DNA from 3 places in the Gottfriedia sp. ABJ_BB2_2 genome. Region 2 is predicted to be linked to each of the others. Evidence: riboswitches for the same ligand, from Rfam matches in the RefSeq annotation. Region 2 holds a riboswitch; each other region holds the start of a gene.
The links. A riboswitch is a leader RNA that binds a small molecule or an ion and turns the genes downstream of it on or off. The one in region 2 is predicted to bind lysine.

Region 1: it holds a riboswitch for lysine, as region 2 does, so the genes downstream of both, ACX6U0_RS17755 (aspartate kinase) here and ACX6U0_RS15265 (amino acid permease) in region 2, are expected to answer to the same signal.
Region 3: it holds a riboswitch for lysine, as region 2 does, so the genes downstream of both, lysA (diaminopimelate decarboxylase) here and ACX6U0_RS15265 (amino acid permease) in region 2, are expected to answer to the same signal.

Annotation. Positions count from the first base shown of each region.
Region 1 is NZ_JBVFKR010000010.1:43,058-48,222, forward strand. It holds gene ACX6U0_RS17745 (hypothetical protein) at 379-792, opposite strand; gene uvrC (excinuclease ABC subunit UvrC) at 942-2,714, shown strand; lysine riboswitch at 2,856-3,029, shown strand; gene ACX6U0_RS17755 (aspartate kinase) at 3,141-4,382, shown strand; gene ACX6U0_RS17760 (DUF4083 family protein) at 4,507-4,707, shown strand; gene ACX6U0_RS17765 (YslB family protein) at 4,738-5,165, opposite strand, start outside.
Region 2 is NZ_JBVFKR010000007.1:35,991-41,155, reverse strand. It holds gene ACX6U0_RS15280 (zinc-dependent alcohol dehydrogenase family protein) at 1-215, opposite strand, end outside; gene ACX6U0_RS15275 (TetR-like C-terminal domain-containing protein) at 342-899, opposite strand; gene ACX6U0_RS15270 (MBL fold metallo-hydrolase) at 900-1,598, opposite strand; gene ACX6U0_RS15265 (amino acid permease) at 1,766-3,214, opposite strand; lysine riboswitch at 3,411-3,588, opposite strand; gene pdxK (pyridoxine/pyridoxal/pyridoxamine kinase) at 4,264-5,079, shown strand; gene ACX6U0_RS15255 (nitroreductase family protein) at 5,144-5,165, opposite strand, start outside.
Region 3 is NZ_JBVFKR010000011.1:16,615-21,779, reverse strand. It holds gene ACX6U0_RS18225 (VC0807 family protein) at 1-454, shown strand, start outside; gene ACX6U0_RS18220 (cation diffusion facilitator family transporter) at 649-1,524, opposite strand; lysine riboswitch at 1,839-2,012, shown strand; gene lysA (diaminopimelate decarboxylase) at 2,153-3,475, shown strand; gene ACX6U0_RS18210 (C40 family peptidase) at 3,635-4,774, shown strand; gene mscL (large conductance mechanosensitive channel protein MscL) at 4,862-5,165, opposite strand, start outside.

The DNA.
Region 1 (5,165 bases), on a different contig from region 2:
TAATTGTTGATTTTAGCAAATGCCATTAGAGTATGAAAAGAGAATCGTACACTAGAGAGTGATTGGAATGGAAGGTACGAAGACTCCTATGGGAGATGCGGGAAACTTGAGACCCCGCAGGCTTGCCGAGGAGGCTCAAGTCACGCCCCATGGAAAGCGAAGTACCCGGAATGGAAATCAACAGTCTTCTTTAACAGAGCCAAATAAAAAAAGAGCATTGACTGTTATATCAATTCTCTTTCAGTGTTATTTATAGTGTTAATTTGTCACGAAATATATTGCAATTTATACCGTGAAAAATTGTTTTCCCTCCTAGAAGAGAACCCGTTAGGCTAACCAAGGGTTTTTTATTTTTACTTTTTATTTCAGACATATATATTATATTGCCTCAGATAATTTTCTGCTTTTACTTTTACGTTTATTTCTCACTATGATAAAAGACAAGATTAAACCAGTCCCAGTTAAAATAAATATCCCAATTCCACTTATTAATCCTATCATACCAGTATGTAAACTTTTTATTGAGAATGCAGATTGAGCAGGAGGGGTTTGTCCGAAATTTGGCAAATTTTCACTGCTTATAGACGAACTATCATTTAATTGATTCCCTAACTGGCTACTCTGTTGTTGACTATTATTATCTTGAGTTCCAGGAAATTGACCTTGCATAGAGAAACCAGATCTATCTGCACCTTTATTAAAATACATGATAATCCCGGTTGTAGATTCTATAAATAGAAATATTGATACAATGACTCCAATCCAAAAATGAACTTTTCTTATTTTTTTCATTTTATTTTTCTCCCTTTACTGTTTTGAATAGCAAGTTATACAATAATGGGAGTTCCTTAAATTAAACTTAATGGATGAAAATATTTTCAGTTTTTATAAATGCAGATTATAATTAAATTAACAAATTACCTTAGAAGGAGGGTAGGACATTGGACAATCATTTGAAAGAAAAATTAAGTCTTTTACCTGATCAACCGGGATGTTATTTAATGAAGGACATTCAAGGAACAATTATTTATGTAGGAAAAGCAAAAGTATTAAAAAATCGTGTTCGGTCATATTTTACGGGATCTCATGATGGGAAAACGTATCGCTTAGTCCAAGAGATTGTAGATTTTGAATATATTGTTACTTCTTCTAATATGGAAGCACTCATTCTAGAGATGAATTTGATTAAAAAATATGATCCGAAATATAACATTATGTTGAAGGATGATAAAACTTATCCTTTTATTAAAGTAACTGCAGAGAAACATCCGAGATTGATCATTACTCGTAACGTAAAGAAAGACAAAGGGAAATACTTCGGACCATTTCCTAATGTAACAGCTGCGACGGAAACGAAAAAATTATTAGATCGTTTATATCCATTGCGTAAGTGTTCCACTTTGCCTGATAAAGTTTGCTTATATTATCATATTGGACAATGTCTTGCACCTTGTATAAAAGATATAACTGATGAGCAAAACCAAGAACTAGTAAATGAAATCATAAGATTTTTAAATGGCGGGGAAGACCAGGTACGAAAAGAGCTTGAAGCAAAGATGATGGCAGCTTCAGAAGCATTAGATTTCGAACGAGCGAAAGAGTACCGAGATCAAATTATCTCTATCGAAGCAACAATGGAAAAGCAGAAAATGATGAACAGTGACCTAGTTGATCGTGATGTATTTGGTTATGCTGTAGATAAAGGCTGGATGTGTGTACAGGTTTTCTTTGTTAGAAGAGGAAAATTGATTGAGAGAGATGTATCTTATTTTCCAATTTATGACGAACCTGAAGAAGCATTTTTATCATTTGTTGGCCAATTTTATGAGAAGACACATAATATAAAGCCAAAAGAAATTTTTGTACCAGATAAAGTAGATAATGATCTGTTAAAAGAATTACTAAAGGTTCCAGTTCTCCAACCTAAAAGAGGACAGAAAAAAGAATTAGTTGTATTAGCAAATAAGAATGCGAAAATCGGATTACAAGAAAAATTCAAGTTGATTGAAAGAGATGAAGAGAGAACGATTAAAGCAATCGAAAAGCTTGGAGAAATATTAAATATCGAAACTCCTTATCGAATCGAAGCATTTGATAATTCTAATATTCAAGGTACTAATCCAGTATCTGCAATGATTGTATTTATTGATGGAAAGCCTTCTAAAAAGGATTATAGAAAATATAAAATTAAAACTGTAATCGGTCCAGATGATTATGATTCAATGCGTGAAGTAGTAAGAAGAAGATATTCAAGAGCACTGAAAGAAAACCTACCTCTTCCGAATTTAATTATCGTTGATGGGGGTAAAGGACACTTATCAGCAGTTGAAGATGTGTTGCAAAATGAGCTAGGGTTGTTTATTCCAACAGCAGGTTTAGTAAAAGATGAAAAACATCGTACATCTGAATTATTAATAGGGCAACCACCTCAAATTGTGCAATTAGGTAGACAGAGTCAGGAATTCTTTTTATTACAACGTATTCAAGATGAGGTTCATCGTTTTGCAATTGAATTTTATCGTCAGCTTCATAGTAAATCTATGGTTCAATCAGCTTTAGATGGCATTACTGGAGTTGGAGGAACTAGAAAGAAAGCATTATTAAAACATTTCGGATCTGTTAAAAAAATTAAAGAGGCAACAATTGAAGAGCTTATTCAAGCAAAAATTCCGAAAAATGTTGCGGAAGAAATCTATCAACACTTTAGAAAGTGATAGGGTATTTTTCATCCTTAAAAAGTCTTAGTTTGAAAATGTGTTAGAAAAGCATAGAATCAGTGAACTAGTCATAAGGACAAAAATTCCTTGACACTATTTTCAAAATAATTTATATTAAGTTAAAAATATAATATTTTCTCTCGTAATAGAGGTGCAAAACTTAAGAGTATGCTGTCATAGACGTGTGGCGTTGATATGGACAGTTGAAAGGAAGTTTTGCCGAAATGAAATGAATCCACAATTCTTTTCGTTGGGACTGCATTTAATAGGTGTAGTACTGTCGCATACTAAATGCGGGGAGCTATTGAAGAGATGTTGATGATTTGTCTATTTTATTACAATTTTGTAAATTAGGCGCGTGAACATTGCTTCACGCGCTTTTTTGTATTCTTTTTTATGAAAAATAGGTGAGGATGAGAAAAAATGGGAATTATTGTTCAAAAATTTGGAGGGACTTCAGTCGGTTCAATCGAGCGAATAAAACATGTTGCTGATACAGTAACAAAAGCCTATAAAGAAGGTAATAGTGTAGTTACAGTTGTCTCTGCAATGGGACATCATACTGATGAACTCGTTAATCTTGCACAGCAAATTAGTCCACAAAATAGTAAGCGTGAAATGGATATGCTTTTAACAACTGGTGAGCAAGTCTCAATTTCTTTATTAGCTATGGCAATTCAGGCTAAAGGATTTAAGGCAATCTCATTAACTGGTTGGCAAGCAGGAATCCATACAGAATCTATTCATGGTAATGCTCGCATTGAAACAATTCAAACAGAAAGAATACAGCAATTGATCAATGAAGGGTATATTGTGATTGTCGCAGGTTTCCAAGGGTTAAGTAATGAAGATGAAATTACAACTTTAGGTCGTGGTGGTTCGGATACTACTGCAGTAGCGTTAGCGGCTGCATTACAGGCAGAACGTTGTGATATTTATACTGATGTTTTAGGGGTTTATACAACGGATCCAAGAATCGAGCCAGAAGCTACTAAATTGAGTCATGTTTCATATGATGAAATGCTAGAGCTTGCTGCTTTAGGTGCAGCTGTTTTACACCCTAGGGCAGTAGAATTTGCAAAAAATTATGGATTAGTTATACAAGTAAGATCAAGCCAACATGATGAAATTGGTACGTTTATTGGGGAGGAAAATCAAATGGAACAACAATCAGTCGTAAGAGGAATCGCTTTTGAATCAAATGTCACAAGAATGACTTTAAATGGTTTACATAACCAAGTCGATCTTTTACCGAATATCTTTACAATACTTGCAACAGAGGGAATTGACGTAGACATTATTATTCAAAGTGTTACATCAGATAATTTAGTGAATCTTTCATTTTCTATTAAATCAGAAAATATGTTAGAAACTATCACAATTCTAGAATCTAAAAAAGAATATTTAGGATATGTTTCATTTGATTTTGAGAGCGAGCTTGCGAAAGTTTCGATTGTTGGAAGTGGTATGGTTTCAAATCCAGGTGTTGCGGCAAATATGTTTAAATTTTTAGCTGAAGCTAGTATACCGGTAAAAATGGTCAGTACGTCTGAAATTAAAGTTTCAACTGTTATTCCAAAGTCGCAATTACAAAATGCTGTTCATGCTCTGCATAAAGGTTATGAGCTAGATCGAGTTCAAGAAGAAGTAGTTGTAGAAGGATAAAATAAAAAATCCCCTTTAATCATCATTTTCCTTTCAATAGGAACTAGGATTAGAGGGGTTTTATAACATTTTAGCGAAATATTACCATATAATAGAAGTAGTAATTGGTAATGGAGGTTTTGATTTGATAAATGCAGGGATTGCTTATGGGGATATAGTTTTTCAATTAATATTATTAATACTTCTTATTCTATTATTCGTTTTTATTAGTTTATTTCTCATGAATTATATTATTAAAGGTGTTAAGAAAAATAAACAATTAGATGAAATGAATCGCAAACTAGATGAACTAATAAAGAAAAGCGAAAAAGATAATATGAAATAAGCCTGATCAATTAAATGAACAGGCTTATTTTTATTTTTTTGTAACTGGATCTTTTAGATCCCATTTTACTTGAAATTTTACTTTATCAGAACGTTTACTTTGCTCTTCATATGTTTCTGCAATTACATCGATTTGTTGTTGAATTTGCATTGCAAGAAAGCCTGCTTCCAATTGATAAGATACGTCTTTTTTATGTTGATTTCTGTATGTAACTAGTTCAGAAGTTAAGACAAAATGTACTTCTTGTTTTTTTTCATCTACAACCGTTAAAGTTCCCCAACCTGCAGTTTCAAAAAATTCAATAATTTCTTCAAATGTTGCTAATGGATATTTTCTAGCAATCATTTTTCCCGCCCAATATAATATATCATGTTGCTCTTTCCCTAATAATTCTGTAAGTAAATCATTTCGTAAGAGTTCGTAGCCGAAACCAGAAATATTCCCTGGAGTTTTTAAAA
Region 2 (5,165 bases):
ACAATTTCACCAGAAAAATCACTATGGAGAATCATTGGAAAATTAGGTTGAAATGCGTTTTGAACAACACCTTTTCGAATTTTCGTATCAATCGGATTAACACTAGTTGCAGCAATCTTAACAAGAATTTGATTTCCTTTAGGACAAGGATAAGGAACATCTAATTTTTGGAACTCAGAACTATTTCCATATTGATGAATCACCATTGCGTTCATGTAAATTCCTTCTTTCTCATAGTGAATTTTTCTATATTTTAACATATATTTTGTTTATTCAATAAATTAGAAACCTTGAAAATTGGACAAAAAAACCTTTTATTTCTAAAAGGTTCCTTTACTTATTTACGCCTCGATATTCTGCATATATTGTTTCAATACAAATCTAATACTTTCATCTAACGGAATATTAATACCGAAACCGTCATGATCTTCAAGTGAGACAAATCCATGAAGAATACTTCTTAGCCCTCTAACAATATGAATTTGATTCATTGCGTTTAAATTATATGGTTTCAGAACTTCGAAAATCAACTCTAAAATTTGATTTGCAACGAATGTGTATTGATCACCTGCAGTGTGAGTTGATGACAGAGTCGATTGATATAATCCAGGGTGCTTTCGAGCGAAATGTATATAGGCAAACGATAAAGAAAAAATAGCCTCCTTTGACTGCTCGCAAATCGAAGCGTGAAGCTCATCATAAAGCTCCTGAATACCATAAAGAGCAATACTATTTTTCAGTTCATCTAAATTTTTTACGTGATTATAAATTGAAGGAGGCTGAATCGTTAATTTCTTAGCTAAATAACTAATCGTTAACACATCCCATCCTTCTTCGTCGACGATTTGGATAGCAGTCTTCAGTAATTCGTTAAAATTTAAACCAATTCTAGGTGACATTCACGATTCTCCTTTTTTTAACGCATGATCAATTGCTTCTTTTGGATTATTTATCATAGATCCATGACCTACTGCCAATAATGTTGGGTTCAATTGACTGATTTTACGAGCACTTTTGATCGCATCCTCTTTGCTCCATGTAGCCCAAGCAGGAAATGGGAATAAAAGGTTCAATTGACCTGAAATTGTAATACCACCTCTTAATGTAAATGCATCTCCTGCAATCACAGCGTTTGTACGTTGATCCACAAACGACATTGAACCTGGTGTATGGCCAGGTGTTTCAATTGCTAACAATGACCCAATCGTATCACCTTCTTGTAAATACCGATCAGGTGTCGTTTGGATATTTTTAGGTAGTCCACCTTTTATAGGCAAATTGGGTTCATTTGGCTCTAAAGTAACATCTCCCTTTAATAATTTCGCATCTCTTTTGGAAATTGATACAACAACATCGGGTAGCATAGTTTTTAATCGGTCTAGTGAACCAATATGATCACCATGTGCATGTGTGAGTACAATGTTTGTAATTTTTTTACCAAGTTCATTTGAAACAGAGATGATTTTATCAGCACTGAAAGATAAAGCAGTATCAATTAAAGTCAGTTCATTTTCTTCTTCAACTAAAAAACAATTTACAGGGAATAAATTAGGTAAAAAACTGATTTGATAAAGAAAATTAGATTTAGTAACCTTCATCACAATTCCTCCTAAATAAAAACTAATGGTATTAGTTTTATAATACTAATGCCATTAGTTTTTGTAAACACTTATTTCAATTTATTTCCAAATAGCTTAAATTAGAATTCCAAACTAGCTTGATTCCAAACAAAAAACCCCTCCACCAAAGATGGAAGGGTTCCAATTTAGTTTCTGCTTAAATCCATTTCTTTATAAGCAACAACTTTTGTTTTGTTTTTAAATTTATAACCTAACCAAACGATTAGGAATACTGGAATACCAATGTATGAAACAAGTACACCTTGCCAGTCAATTACATGACCAGTGAACGCTTGATAGTTTTGAGCTAATACGATAAATAAACAAGCTAAAAATGCTAAAATCGGACCTAATGGGAACCATTTTGCACGATATGGTAAATCATTTAAATCTTTCCCCTGCGCAACATATGCTTTACGGAAACGATAATGAGAAATCGCAATACCTAACCAAGCAATAAATCCTGATAAACCTGACAAGTTTAATAACCAAGTATATACTTGACCTTCACCAAAGAATGACGTTAAGCATGCTAATGAACCAACAGCAAGTGTTACGTATAAAGCGTTTGTTGGAACACCATTTTTGTTAATCTTAGTTAAGAATTTTGGTGCTTTCCCTTCAATTGCTAATGTATATAACATACGAGTTGAAGCATACGTACCACTATTCCCTGCTGATAAAACAGAAGTTAAAATAACTGCATTCATAACTGATGCTGCAAATGCTACACCTAATTTTTCAAAAACTAATGTAAATGGACTGACTGAAACGTCCCCTCTTAATAAATCTGGGTCAGTATAAGGAATTAATAAACCGATCACAAATATTGCTAATACATAGAATAAAAGGATACGCCAGAAAATTTGTCGAATTGCTTTAGGTACATTTTTCTCTGGATTTTCAGTTTCCCCAGCTGCAACACCAATCAACTCTGTACCTTGGAATGAGAATCCAGCAACGATGAAGATTGATAACACACCTAAAAATCCATTATGGAAAGGTGCTCCACCAGCAGTAAAGTTTTTAAATCCAACACTATCTCCACCTAAAATACCAAAAATCATTGCAATACCAACTATTAAAAATACAATGACAGTTACGACTTTAATTAAAGCAAACCAAAATTCTGATTCACCATAACCTTTAACTGATAATAGATTTAATCCTAAAATAATGACTAAGAAAATAGCACTCCATAATACAGCAGGTGTATTTGGGAACCAATATTTCATTAACATTGCTGAAGCAACTAATTCAAAAGCTAATGTGATTGCCCAGTTATACCAATAGTTCCAACCCATTGCAAATCCAAATGCAGGATCTACATAACGAGATGCATACGTACTAAAAGAACCAGATACAGGAAGATAAGTTGCCATTTCCCCTAAACTTGTCATTAAGAAATAAACCATTAAACCAATTAAACAATATGCTAATAAAGCTCCACCTGGACCAGCTTCACTTATTGAAGCGCCACTCGCTAAAAATAACCCTGTTCCAATAGAACCACCGATTGAAATCATTGTTAAGTGTCTTGCTTTCAGTCCTCTTTTTAAAGAACCTTCATTTTGCGGGAGATTAGATTGTCCCATCTTTGTTGCCTCCTCTTCATTCTTGCAATACTATCTTTACGCAGAATTAGGGGCGCAAAAGTGTTGTTTGCTGTGTATTTTACTCAAGAAATTCCTACATTATGTAATGGTTGGAATGTTCTTAAAAACGCAAAAAAACACGTGAAGAATGTTCACGTGTTTAAGACTCAGTTTATATGCGTCTAACAGCCAACATCTCTTCAATAGCCCTCCACAAGTAAACTTGTGACAGTCCTACGCTTATTCAGCAATAGGCCCAGCAACAAAATTGAATGGCAACTTTGTTACTTCGGCAGTTTCGCCTTTCATTACTTTTCATTGGTTCCATAAACCTCCAAGTAATTACTCATCAAAACCGCGCCTCTATCCATACGAGATAAAGATCATATTTAATTTTTATAAAATCACTATACCAATCTAATAATCTAGTTGTCAATTATTTTCTACAAAATTCTACAAGTTCAACTGAAGAATCCTTTAGAATTCTTTTGACCTTGTTGAAATATAAACTTGTAATAAAAAAAGTAATATCAGGTTGATTTCCACTACAGGTTGCTCGCTTTCCAAGGGGCGAGACCTGAGCCTCCTCGGCGCGCCTCCGGGGTCTCAGCCTTCCCGCATTTCCCACAGGAGTCGATCAGCCTTCCGTTCCAATCAACCTATTCATATAAAAAAGATTTTTCATTAAACATAACTCTAAACTTTAACTTAAAAGAATATTTTATTTACTTTTTAGATCAAATTTAATGAGTATATCGACATTTACAACAACTTAATAATAATTTGAACCCATTTTTCACCAGACCTAGAGCCATTACTAGTCAAGTAATATGATTCTTAGCATAATATTGTTCAATAATTTAAAAGTGTACATATAATTTTCGTATTGACATTTGTATTTTTTAACACTCTTGAAGAGTCCTTTAGAATTGTATATCCCACTTCCTTTATGATTCCTATTTTTCATTCATAACCTGCCTTACTTCCTGTTTTTTACTGTACTTTTTGCTATAATGAAAAATGTATTTGAACAAAGGAGGAATATTGACATGACAGTGTATAAAGCATTAACTCTTGCAGGATCAGATAGTAGTGGTGGCGCAGGTTTACAGGCAGACATAAAAACATTCCAAGAGAGAGATGTTTATGGAATGAGTGCAATCACTACATTAGTTGCAATGGACCCACATAATCATTGGCACCATCAAGTATTTCCGATTGATATCAGTACAATTGCAGCGCAATTAGAAACAATCGTTGTTGGTGTAGGCATTCAGGCTATGAAAACGGGAATGCTTGGATCAGTGGAAGTCATTGAATTAGCAGCTGAAACAATTAAAAAACATAATATAAATCGTGTAGTAGTTGACCCTGTTATGATTTGTAAAGGGAATGATGAGGCTTTACATCCTGAAACAAATGATGCATTAAGAGATGTATTAGTTCCTTTATCAACTGTAGTAACACCAAATTTATTTGAGGCAGCACAATTAGCAAATATGGCTCCGATTAAAACAGTTGAACAAATGGAAGAAGCAGCACGTAAGATTCATGCACTAGGTGCAAAATTCGTACTAGTAAAAGGCGGAAGCAAAATTCAACATGAGAACGCCGTAGATGTTTTATTTGATGGTGAAAAGATTGAGCTTTTAGAGTCAGACCGAATTGAAACAACTTATACACATGGTGCTGGTTGTACATACTCTGCGGCAATTTGTGCAGAATTAGCTAAAGGAGTAGAACCTAGAGAAGCTATTTATACAGCTAAAAAGTATATTACTGAAGCAATTCGCCACTCATTTAAATTAAATGAATATGTAGGTCCAACAAACCATATGGCATATCGTTTACATGGAGAGAAATAAAATACAATAGAAAAGAGCAGGTAAGGAAATTTCCCTTCATCCTGCTCTTTTATTTTACTTGCTCTTAAAACTGATCCCAAGTAAGA
Region 3 (5,165 bases), on a different contig from region 2:
TACGATGAGTGTTAGTACTGCATTAGATCTTTTTGCTGGGACAAAAGAAAATTTACTTCTATATAATGTGTATTACCACATTGGCCTAATCGGGGTATTCATTATTCTTTTAGCGATAAAGAAGCCATTACCATATTATTTTATGATTGATATTGCCGCTATTCAGGGACAAGAAAGAGAAGAAAGTAAGATACTTTATAAACATCCTTCACTGTTCAAGTTGTTCCAATATTTGTTTATAGCTTGGATTGTTAAAGATATTATATTTACTGGAGCACAATGGTGGATGCTTGAAACCTATGGTGTGAAGGCTTACTACTCAAGGACTATTATTTTCACAGTCGGTGGCTATATCTTTGGCATTATCATGGCAATCGGTTATGCGATGATTACGATGAGAGCACAAAAAATTAAAGAAAATGAGCAGCAGCCTAAGGATGAAATGATCTTATAGACTGCCCGTCAAACGCTCGCTTTCTGTGTTTCTCCTAATTGCGGTGCTTATTTATGGATCTAAGGTAAGGTAACTACGCTAATTATTCGGCTCCTAAGCCTAAAAAGACAAACGTTTCCAGGTAGTCTGATTTTAGTTAATATAGTTGTCTACAAAATAAGCGCATCTATTATAGATGCGCTTTTTATGTTTCGTTATTTTACGTTTCTAACCATTTCATTTTCCGGTTCGACATGAATTAAAATTTGGGGATTTATGAGAACTTTTTTGATTTCATCTTCTATTTGATCGCAAAGTAGATGAGCTTCTTCAATACTCATGCTAGATGGCAAAACTAGATGAAAGTCGATATGTTCTTCAGCGCCAGATCTTCTTGTTCGTAAATCATGGTATTCAATAAATTGTGTTTTGAAATTTAATAAAACTTGTTCAATTTGTAGTATTTCGCTTGAAGATAACCCGGTGTCTAGTAATGGGGTAAATGATTTCTTTCCAAGCTCTATAGATTCTTTCATTATATATAATGCAATTCCAATCCCTATTAATGCATCTAGTAGTACCCAACCTGTGAGCGAGACTAAAATTAAGCTAGCCGCAACACCTAGCGATGAATAGACGTCTGTTAATAAATGTAATGCATTTGATTGCATTGCGACAGAATGCGTTTCGTCTCCTACTTTTTGAACTTTTTTACCAACTCGCCAATTGATGAAAGCCCCGAGTAGCATCACGATTACACCTATAAAAGGAAGTTTTATTGGTGTAGGGTGAATTAGTTTTTCAACAGATTCAACAATAATCCAAATTCCTGCAATAAAAATGAGAAGTGTTTCAATAGTCCCTGAAATATTCTCAAATTTACCGTGACCATAAGGGTGTTCCTTGTCGGGTGGGCGATTCGAAATTTTCACTGAGAAGAATGCGATAATGGAAGCGACTAAATCTAATAAAGAATGGATTGCCTCCGAAATAATAGCAACAGATCCTGTAATGATTCCAACTACTAATTTTAATAAAACAATAAAAGAGTTACTACAAATGGAAAGTAATGCAATTTTGGTTGAATGCAATCTATTCACCTCTGACCAATTTTTTCTACTTTAGCTAAGAGTGTTGTCCTAAGGCAACAAAAAAGAAAAACCACTAACATGAAGTTAGTGGCTTGTTTTTTTTATATGATGTTTTTTATTATTGATTAGATTTTTCATATTAATCACCTTTTTTTAGCGCGTAATTAGTATTTTATAGTAAAGATAATATTTTGAAAAGAAAAATTTGTTTAGACTAATAAATAGTAAAAAATTGAAATTACAGTTTATTTTTTAAAAAGGTTTGACATCCAATTTTAGACTGTGTTATACATAGACTAATATAATAAAAACAATCTATTCGTAGAGGTTGCATTGTATATGAGTATCGTTTAAGAGAACTGTGGGTTTGAAGACTAAACGAAAAAGGATCCGATGCCGAAGCATTAGAGCGCCACACGCTAAAATGCTGGGACTGCATTTAATAAATGTAGTACTGTCACTTGTATTTGTGAAGAGCTATTGAAGAGATGTGATTGGCAATATCCTTTTTATTTTAAAAGTGATAGGCACATGAACATATCCTTCATGTGCCTTTTTTAATACACTAATACATTGAAGAAGGCTTCTGGTGAATGAACTTGTGTTTAGTTATGAAGGGAGAATATTAATGTATTTACATGGTAATAGTCGAATTGATCATAATGGACATCTAGAAATCGGAGGATGCAGTACAGTTCAATTAGCTGAACAGTATGGGACACCTTTATATATATACGACGAATCTTTGATTGAGTCTAAATGTAGAGAATTTCATGAGGCATTAAAAGAGACTGGATTAAAGTATCAAGTTGCTTATGCAAGTAAAGCTTTTCTTTGTATTGAACAAGCCCGCTTAATAAAAAGAGAAGGGTTTTGTTTAGATGTTGTTTCAAGTGGCGAACTATATACAGCGATTCAAGCAGGGTTTCCACCAGAGAAAATTCATTTTCATGGGAATAATAAATCAATAGAAGAAATTGAAGAAGCATTAGATGCAAAAATTGGTTGTTTCGTTGTAGATAACTTCTTTGAGTTAGAAGTTTTACAAGCGATCGCCGAGAATCGTGGAGAATATGTATCAATTTTATTACGTGTAACACCCGGAGTAGAAGCACACACTCATGAATATGTTATGACAGGACAAGAAGATTCAAAGTTTGGTTTTGATATTACGTCAGGTCAAGCTAACGAAGCAGTTGCCATTTCGTTAAATTCACCGAATTTAAAATTATTGGGAATACATTCTCATATTGGGTCGCAAATTTTTGAGCCAGATGGGTTTGTTCATGCAATCAAAATATTAATGAACTTTTTAAGTGAATTAAAAAATGAATTAGACTATACAGCTGAAATATTAAATGTTGGTGGCGGATTTGGGATTCGTTACACTACTGAAGACGAACCGTTATCAATTGTAAAGCATATTGATCAAATTACTTCTATAATTAAACAACAATGTGAAGAATTATCGTATCCAGTTCCTGAATTATGGTTGGAGCCTGGGCGTAGTATCGTTGGTGAAGCAGGAACAACTCTTTATACGATTGGAGCAACAAAAAACCTACCTTCAGTAAGAAAATATGTATCTGTTGATGGGGGAATGACTGATAATATCCGCCCAGCACTTTATGGATCAAAATATGAAGCTATGCTTGCAAATCGCGCGAATGACGAGAATAAAGAGGTAGTGTCAATTGCAGGTAAATGTTGTGAAAGTGGAGATATGTTAATTTGGGATTGTGAGTTACCAGTTGTTGAGAGCAATGATTTATTAGCTGTATCATGTACAGGTGCATACGGTTATTCGATGGCTAATAATTATAATCGTATTCGTCGTCCGGCTGTTGTATTTGTAAAAGACGGTGTATCTAGAGTAGTGGTACAACGTGAAACGTATCAAGATTTAATTAAAAATGACATGATTTACATTGAAAACTCTTCTATTAGATAATAGAAGAGTTTTATTTCTGTTTCCTAACGATTTTATGTTTGTTTATCGACAGATTAAGACATATTTATCATTTATATTACAATATTGTAACAAAAGCGACTCCCTTCGCAAATCTATGATATAAATACCTAGTAGATAAGCGAGAGGAGACACGCTGAAATGTTTAAAAGAAAACTTACAGTGCTGGCTATAGCAGGTACATTTTTAGTATCTTTAGCGCCGAATGCTTCGGTAAATGCCGAAACGAAAGTAGAAAAAAAGCAAGCTGAAGTAGATAAATTCCAATCACAATTCAAAAAATTAAGTAATGATGTTAAAAAGATAGATCAAAAGATTAAAGATACGAAAGCAAAAATTCAATCTAAAAAAGAAGAAATCTCAGAAACTCAAAAGATTATTCAAGATAAGAATGCTAGAATTACATACTTACAAGACCGTATCGAAAAGCGTAACGAAATGCTAGAAGATCGTCTTGTTGCTATGCAAAAACAACCAAAAGTTAACTTAGTAACAGATGTTCTTTTCAATTCTGATGGTATTGTTGATTTCTTTAATCGATTAAATTCAATTACAACGCTTTTTGAAGCAGACCAAGATATCATTAAAGAACAAGAATCAGAACAAGCTGAAGTTGAAAAAGAAAGACAACTTGTGAACGAGAAAAAAGCATCACTTGTCAATGCAAAAGAAGAGCTTGTAGCGCAAGAAAGCGATTTATCTAAATCACAAGCAGCAAAAGAAAAATCATTAAGATCTGCAGAATATAGATTAAAGCTTGCGGTTAAAGAACTGCAAGATGCAAAAGAAGATGTAAGAGTAAGACAATTAGAACAACAATCACTTGAATTAGCTGAATTATCAAATGATAGTGATGACTCTAGCTCTAGCTCTAGCAATGCATCAGACAATGCTGGCCCATCAGAAAATGAAGGACCAATTGCTTCTGGTAATGCAATTGTAGACTTTGCAATGAAATATCAAGGTGTTCCTTATGTATTTGGTGGAACGTCTCCAAGTGGATTCGATTGCAGTGGATTTATTTGGTACGTATATTCACATAATGGATATGGTTTCTCACGTGCTAACGTAAAATCATATTGGAATATGGCTACAAAGATTAGTTCTCCACAACCAGGAGATTTAGTATTCTTAGAGAATACGTATATTAATGGCCCTTCTCATATGGGTATTTATATTGGTGGTAACAAAATGGTTCATGCTGGAAGTAAAGGTATTGGTACAATCAGCTTAAGTAGTAGCTGGGTACGTTCACACTTCTTAGGATATGGCCGATTCTAATAAATTATTAACCTCGTATTATATTATATATGGTACGAGGTTTTTTATTTCATATGAATAAAGTATAAAAGGCATGACTCAGATATTTCATGAGTCCATGCCTTTTTGATTTTTTACTTGTTCTTGTAACAAGTCACGAATTTCAATTAAAAGTTGTTCCTCTTTAGTAGGTACTGGTGGTTTAGCCTCTTCAATTTCTTTTTTCTTAAAAGAGATTTTACTTAGTAATCTAATGAAGAAGAACACGGAGATAGAAATAATTAGAAAGTCGAATACTGATTGAATAAATGAACCATATTTTATTCCGTGGTAAACTAAGCCAGTAAAATCTTGTTTCCCAATGATTAATCCGAGGAGCGGCGTCATAATATCAGCAACTAAAGAAGAAACA